One region of the Nonomuraea sp. C10 genome, then DNA from elsewhere that is predicted to be linked to it. Evidence: riboswitches for the same ligand, from Rfam matches in the RefSeq annotation. Region 1 holds a riboswitch; the other holds the start of a gene.
The links. Region 1 has a riboswitch for guanidine ahead of FR742_RS15300 (multidrug efflux SMR transporter). Riboswitches for the same ligand answer to the same signal wherever they lie in the genome.

Region 2: linked by a shared signal. The riboswitch ahead of FR742_RS31715 (multidrug efflux SMR transporter) and the one ahead of FR742_RS15300 (multidrug efflux SMR transporter) in region 1 are both predicted to bind guanidine.

What each region holds. Positions count from the first base shown of each region.
Region 1 covers NZ_VPFF01000001.1:3,372,399-3,375,596, reverse strand. The annotation lists gene FR742_RS15310 (serine hydrolase) at 1-532, opposite strand, end outside; gene FR742_RS15305 (PHB depolymerase family esterase) at 552-1,544, opposite strand; gene FR742_RS15300 (multidrug efflux SMR transporter) at 1,586-1,900, opposite strand; guanidine-III (ykkC-III) riboswitch at 1,933-1,998, opposite strand; gene FR742_RS15295 (hypothetical protein) at 2,482-3,051, shown strand.
Region 2 covers NZ_VPFF01000003.1:68,074-71,271, forward strand. The annotation lists gene FR742_RS31705 (tripartite tricarboxylate transporter permease) at 1-869, shown strand, start outside; gene FR742_RS31710 (YoaK family protein) at 853-1,506, opposite strand; guanidine-III (ykkC-III) riboswitch at 1,659-1,724, shown strand; gene FR742_RS31715 (multidrug efflux SMR transporter) at 1,744-2,067, shown strand; gene FR742_RS31720 (hypothetical protein) at 2,132-2,479, shown strand; gene FR742_RS31725 (hypothetical protein) at 2,448-2,891, shown strand; gene FR742_RS31730 (dihydrofolate reductase family protein) at 2,898-3,198, opposite strand, start outside.

The DNA of each region.
Region 1 (3,198 bases):
GCACCGCCTCCAGCCACGGCACACCCCGCAACCGGGCGACCAGCTCGCCGAGCAGCCCGTAACCGAGATTGGAGTAGTGGTAGCGCCGCCCCGGCCGATGCTTGACATGCGCCGGCCCGAGCCTGCCCAGCAGCTCACCCGCCTCCACGCCCGGCGTGCGCTCCCACCAGTCGGTCGGCGGCTCGGCCGTCAGCCCGCCCGTGTGCGACAGCAGCTGCGCGACCGTGGCCTCCCCGGCCCGCACCCCCGGCAGATGCTTGCCGACCGGATCGGCCAGATCGAGCAGGCCCTCGTCACGCATCCGCATGACGACCACCGCCACCATGCTCTTGGTGATCGACCCCAGCCGGTACTGCGTGCCCGGCGTCGGCTCGCCTCCCGGCGGACCGGCCGTCCGGCCGCGACCGCCCTGCCAGGCCACCTGCCCCTCACGCACCACCGCCGCCATGATCGAGGGGATCCGCGACTCGCTCTGTTCGACGGCCAGGCGGCGCATCAGCGCGCGGGCCGTCACCTGTCCCACCTGAGTCATGAACAGCAAGCCTAGGGGGTCAGCGCGGCTCGGCGGCGTCGAAGGCGTCCAGGATCAGCGCGCTGGCGTCCAGCCCTCGCGCCGTGGCGCCCAGCCGCGGCACCTCGATGGGCCCCGGCCAGGTGTGACCGCCGCCGCCGACCGTGTACAACCGGACGTCCGCCCCCGCCGCGCACCCGTCCCAGGCACGCAGTTCGACCGACCGTACGGGAGAGCTCACCCGCGGCTCCGGGCAGCCGAGCGCCTCCGCCCACCCCTCGGCGCTCCGGCGTACCGGCGGCAGCTTCACCATCTCGGCCAGCTTGCGCAGGTCACCGGTGGCGTCCCGCAGCGGATGCCCGCCCCCGTACGGGACGGTCCGGTCGGCGGTGCCGTGGAAGGACACCAGCGTCACCGGCGGCGGCTCCGGGCACGGCCGCACCAGGCTCAGCCCGGCCACCGCCGCCACCCCGGCCAGCCGCCCCCGCATCGAGCACGCCAGCGCCGCCGCCATCCCGCCCCCGTACGACAGCCCGGCCGCGAACTGGCGCCGCCGGTCCACGCACAACTCCTGCTCCAGCCGGTCCAGCAGCGCCCCCAGGAACCCGGTGTCGTCGGGCCCGAACCCGTTCGGCAGCGTCCAGGCGAGCCTGCCCTTGGCCACCTGCGGGGTGGCCACGACGTAGCCGCGCTCGGCGCCCACCCGCGGCAGCCGGCTGTAGGCGGCCTGCTCACGCGCGTTGGAACCCAGCCCGTGCAGGTTCAGCAGCACCGGGTGCGGGCCGTCCCCCTCGGGCAGCGCCAGCAGGAACACCCGCTCCAGCCCGCCGAACTCGATCGTGTGCCGCCCCTCCGCGAGCCGCGGCCCGCCCGCGCAACCGTCCGGCGGGGGAGCGGCGGTGGGGACGGCGGTGGGGACGGCGGTGGGCGCGGCCGACGGCCGCTCCGGCGACTGGCCGGAACAGCCGGCGGCCGTCACCACCACCAGCATCGCCGTCAGCAGCGCCACGCCGACGCCCCGCCCCCCGCCCATGGCACCTCCCGCCCTCCCCAGGCAGTCCGCGGGAGATCCCGTCAGGACACCAACCTCAGCCCCACCACACCCGCGACGATCAGCATCAGGCACACCAGCCGGGCGGCCGTGACCGCCTCACCGAGGAACACCATCCCGTACACCGCGGTGCAGACCGCGCCGATCCCCACCCACACCGCGTAACCCGTGCCGACCGGGATCGTCCGCAGCGCGTACCCCAGCCCCGCCATGCTGACCGCCAGCGCCGCCACGAACAGCAGCGCGGGACGCAACCGCGACAACCCCTGCGACGAAGCCAGAGCCGCCGCCCACACCGCTTCCAGCACCCCGGACACGACCAGCACGACCCACGCCACGACACGCACCTCCGCAGGAGAACAGACCACGGTCCACGTCGTCTTGTCATGCCGGGTACGACGCGCTCGTCCGGGGCGTGACCCGCAGCGGGCAGCCACCCGCCACGCTACCAGCCACCCCCCGCCACGATCAGCCAGGTCCGGCGGAGCCGAACCCCCCGGACACCCCGCGGACCGCACCCAAGGAGCCGGCCCGCCGCCACCACCCGGAGACCCGCCCCACGCCAGTACGGGACCGGCTTACCATCAGGGCGGGCGCTCACGATCGGGCGCCCGTGCAGGTATCCGAATCAATGCCCGTTTGCACGAGGCGATCAGCGTGGCGGCGATCGGCGGCGTGGATACCGGAGCGAGGATCGCGGCCGAATTGATCGGTTCCCCACTCGCCGGCTTCCGCAAACCATGTCCGGGAGACTGCCCAGATGGTTGTGCGCGCGGTGCTGATGGACCAGCAGGCCCGACCTGCCGTGGGCAAGCTACAGATACTGCTCGCGGGGCGAGGGTAGCCACCCCACGACATATTGAGAAAGTCACGGCTTCGATAGCTTCACCAGCCTCAGGCAAGGTGCGATCATCACGGCATGACTCAGCCAGACGCCGCGCGCATCACTTTCACGGATAGCGCCGAGGACGCGCAGATCGCCCATCTTCGCCAAGAAATCGCCCGCCTGGCCGAGGAGGCTTATACACGCGCAGAAAAAGCTCGGAAACGCGCCAAGAAGTGGAATATCATCTACATCGTGCTAGGGCTGCCTGCCGCAGTGTTGGCAGGCATCTCAGGCGCAACAGGGCTTGCCTCGGCCGACGCCCGTATCCCGGCAGCTTTCCTTGCCCTGATAGCGGCAGGACTAGTAGCGGCTGCGGGATTTCTACAGGGAGAGACCCGCGTCATCACCAATAGGCGATGCCGAAGTGCATGGCAGGTCCTAGAAGGCCAAGCTCGCGTATTTGCCGCACGACACGGATACGGCAGTAGAGCGGACTTACGCGCCTCTCTTGAACGCCTATATGAAATGCGAAAAGCCATCATCGCGGGAGACTACGATACGATCATAGGAGCCCCGCTACCAGCTAGCGCTATCCGCGTATTCCATTACAACCACCCTAACGGAGTTGTGTCACCCACACCGCTCAAAACCCAGCCTCACTAACGAGAGTGAGAAGCGTGGTGGTGCTGAACGCGCAATCGCATCCGTGAGACGGCACGGGTATCCGTCGAGGAGTCCGCTCGTCCTCTGGCGACATGCGTCCCGCCGGGCGCGCCTCGGCAAGGACCCGCCCAGCGGTGAGCACGTCCT
Region 2 (3,198 bases), on a different contig from region 1:
TGTTCGGCGTGGCCGAGATCCTGCGCAACCTGGAGAACGAGCAGACGCGCACGGCGATCGTCGACAAGGTGCGGAACCTCTGGCCGACCCGGGAGGACCGGCGCCGCATCGTCGCCCCCATCCTGCGCGGCACCGGTCTCGGCGCGGCGCTCGGGGTCCTGCCCGGCGGCGGCCACGTGCTGGCCTCGTTCACCTCGTACGCCGTCGAGAAGCGGATCTCGAAGCGGCCGCAGGAGTTCGGGCACGGCGCGATCGAGGGCGTCGCCGGCCCCGAGTCGGCGAACAACGCCGCGGCGCAGACGTCGTTCATCCCGCTGCTCACCCTGGGCCTGCCGGCCCACCCGGTGATGGCGCTGATGATCGGCGCGTTCATCGTGCACGGCATCACCCCCGGCCCGAACGTCATCACCGACGAGCCCGCGCTGTTCTGGGGCCTGATCGCGTCGATGTGGATCGGCAACGTGCTGCTCGTGCTGCTGAACCTGCCGCTGATCGGCATGTGGGTGCGCATGCTGCGCATCCCGTACCAGGTGCTGTTCCCGATGATCATCCTGTTCGCCTCGATCGGCACGTACTCCCTGGGGTTCAACGCCTACGACGTCTACGCGATCGTGCTCTTCGGGCTCCTGGGCTACATCCTGATCAAGTGCGGCTGCGAGCCGGCCCCGCTGCTGCTCGGCTTCGTCCTCGGCCCCCTGCTGGAGGAGAACCTGCGGCGGGCGCTGATCATCTCCCGCGGCGACGCGTCGGTCTTCCTGACCCGGCCGATCTCCGCGGCGCTCCTGGCCCTGTCGGTGGCGGCGCTCGCCCTCTCCGTCCTCCCGGCGATCCGCAAGCGCCGCGAGCAGGTGTTCACCGAGGACGAGTGAGCCCGGCCATCGTGAGGGCGGCGAGCACGGTGACGAGCGGGATGGCCGGCAGCGCGGCGGGGACCAGCGTGACCACCAGGGTCCCCGCCGCCGCGCCGACCACGACCGCCGTCAGGATGGCGATGTCGCGCACCATGGCCCCCGCCAGGCCGCCGGAGGTGAGCAGGGCGGCGATGACGCCGGTCAGCGTCCCCGTCAGGTACGTCGTCGACACCACCCGGCGGCCGCCCAGGGCGCGCATCGCCGCGCTCTGCAACCCCATCGCCATCGCGGTCAGAACCAGCAGGACGTGCAGCGCCACGGCGGACGGGCGGCCACCGGTCACCTCCCAGCCCACCGCGAACGCCACCAGCGCGAGCAGCTCCGCACCGAGCACCGCGATCATCCCGCCGCGGCCCGCGACACCGGTGCCGGCGGCGACCCCCAGCACGTACCCGATGACCGCGGTGACGGTGGTGAGCAGGTGCCCGAGGTCGCCGGTGCCGATCGCGTAGCCGGACACCACCAGGTTGCCGGTCATGACACTGCTGAACACCCCGCCGAGCCGGATGAAACTGGCCGCGTCGACCGCTCCGGTGCCGACGGTGAGGACCACGGCCATGGCGGTGAGCGGAAGGTCCAGCCGCTCGCGCCCCATCAGCGGCGCGTCACGAGCCCACGACCGTCCCGCATCGCACCCTCCCCACACCCGATGTCAACGCTCCGTACCCATTCCACCACGAATCGCCACCACATGCCTGACACGCGCGGCCGATGGAATGCGGGCGCGGTCGCCGCCGTTGTCGGAAGTGCGAGCCCGACCATGGGTCCGCCCGGACGAGACGCGCCGTACCCGGCCTGCAAAGACGACGCTCCTTTCATGGAAGGAGCCGTCATGGCTTGGATCATGCTGGTCGCCGCGGGTCTCTTCGAGATCGCCATGGCCTACGCGCTCAAGCAGAGCAACGGGTTCTCGCAGGTGCTGCCGAGCATCGGTTTCATCGTCTTCGCCGTGCTCAGCTTCGGTCTGCTCGCGCTCGCGCTCAAGACCCTCGACGTCGGTACGGCCTATGCCGTCTGGACAGGCATCGGCGCGGTCGGGACCGCCGCGCTGGGCATGATCCTGCTGGGAGAGAGCGTGTCCCTCCTGAAGCTCGCCTCGATCACCCTCATCATCGCCGGCGTCGTCGGCCTCAACCTGGCGAGCGGGGGCCACTGACGGGCCCGGATCCGAGGACGTCGAGACGACCTCGCCCGACATCCTGGTGGGCACCCCGTCGTACATGTCACCCGAAGGGGCGAGCGGGGCGAAGCAGGACATCAGATCGGACATCTACTCGCTCGGCCTGGTGCTGGGCTTCGCCGCCACCGGCCGATCCCCCGCGGGCAGCGAGAGCGTGCCGAAGGTGCTCTACCGCATCATGCAGGGGCACCTGGACTTCGACGGCAGCGAGCCACCCCTGCTCGACGTGGTCGTGCGCGCCACCCGGCGCGCACCGGACGAGCGCTTCCAGCACCCGGACGAGCTGCGGGCCGCGGTGCCCGGGCAGGAGGTCACGCGGAACCACCAGGGCGCCAGACCGCCGCTGGGGGGGCACGGTGTTCCTGATCGAGGGCGTCTCCTGCCCTAAAGGCCACTTCACCGACGGCAACCGGCTGTCCTGCATGGTCTGCGGCGCGCAGCTGGGCCCTCATCTGACGCGCTACCAGGCGGCCCGCCCCAAGCTGGGCGACCTCGTGTTCGACGACGGCCGCGAGCTCCCTCTCGACGGTTCCTATCTCATCGGCGCCGCCCCGCCATCACACCTGGGCACCCGTACGGTGAGCCTCGCCGACGCCGGTGACAACCATCTGTCCATCCGGCTGGACGGCTGGACGGTCTGCGTCCACAATCTGGACACGACGAGCGGGACGGAGATCTCCTACGCCGAGGGCGACGAGTTCCACGGACTCCCGCCCGGAGCCGTCGTGGACCTGCATCCGGGGATGACACTCCGCCTGGCCGGCCGGGCGACGATCACCTATCGCGGCCGCGACTCCTGACCGCCGTCACCGGCGGACCCGGTAGGCCAGGTGGAGCACCCGGTCGCCCTGGATCACCACGTGCGGGTCTTCCAGCAGGTGCTGAGCGTCGACCGAGCCGAAGTAGCGCTTGCCCGAGCCGAAGACCACCGGCACGACGTCCATCGCCACCTCGTCCACCAGCCCGAGGGCCAGCGCCTGCCCGCCGACGTCGCCCGCCGCCACGGCGACCGTGCGCTCCCCCGCGAGTTCCCTCGCCTTGGCGACCGCCCGCGCCACGTCGTCGACGAAGTGGTACGACGCCTCCGGGTGCCAGCCCTCGGGCCTG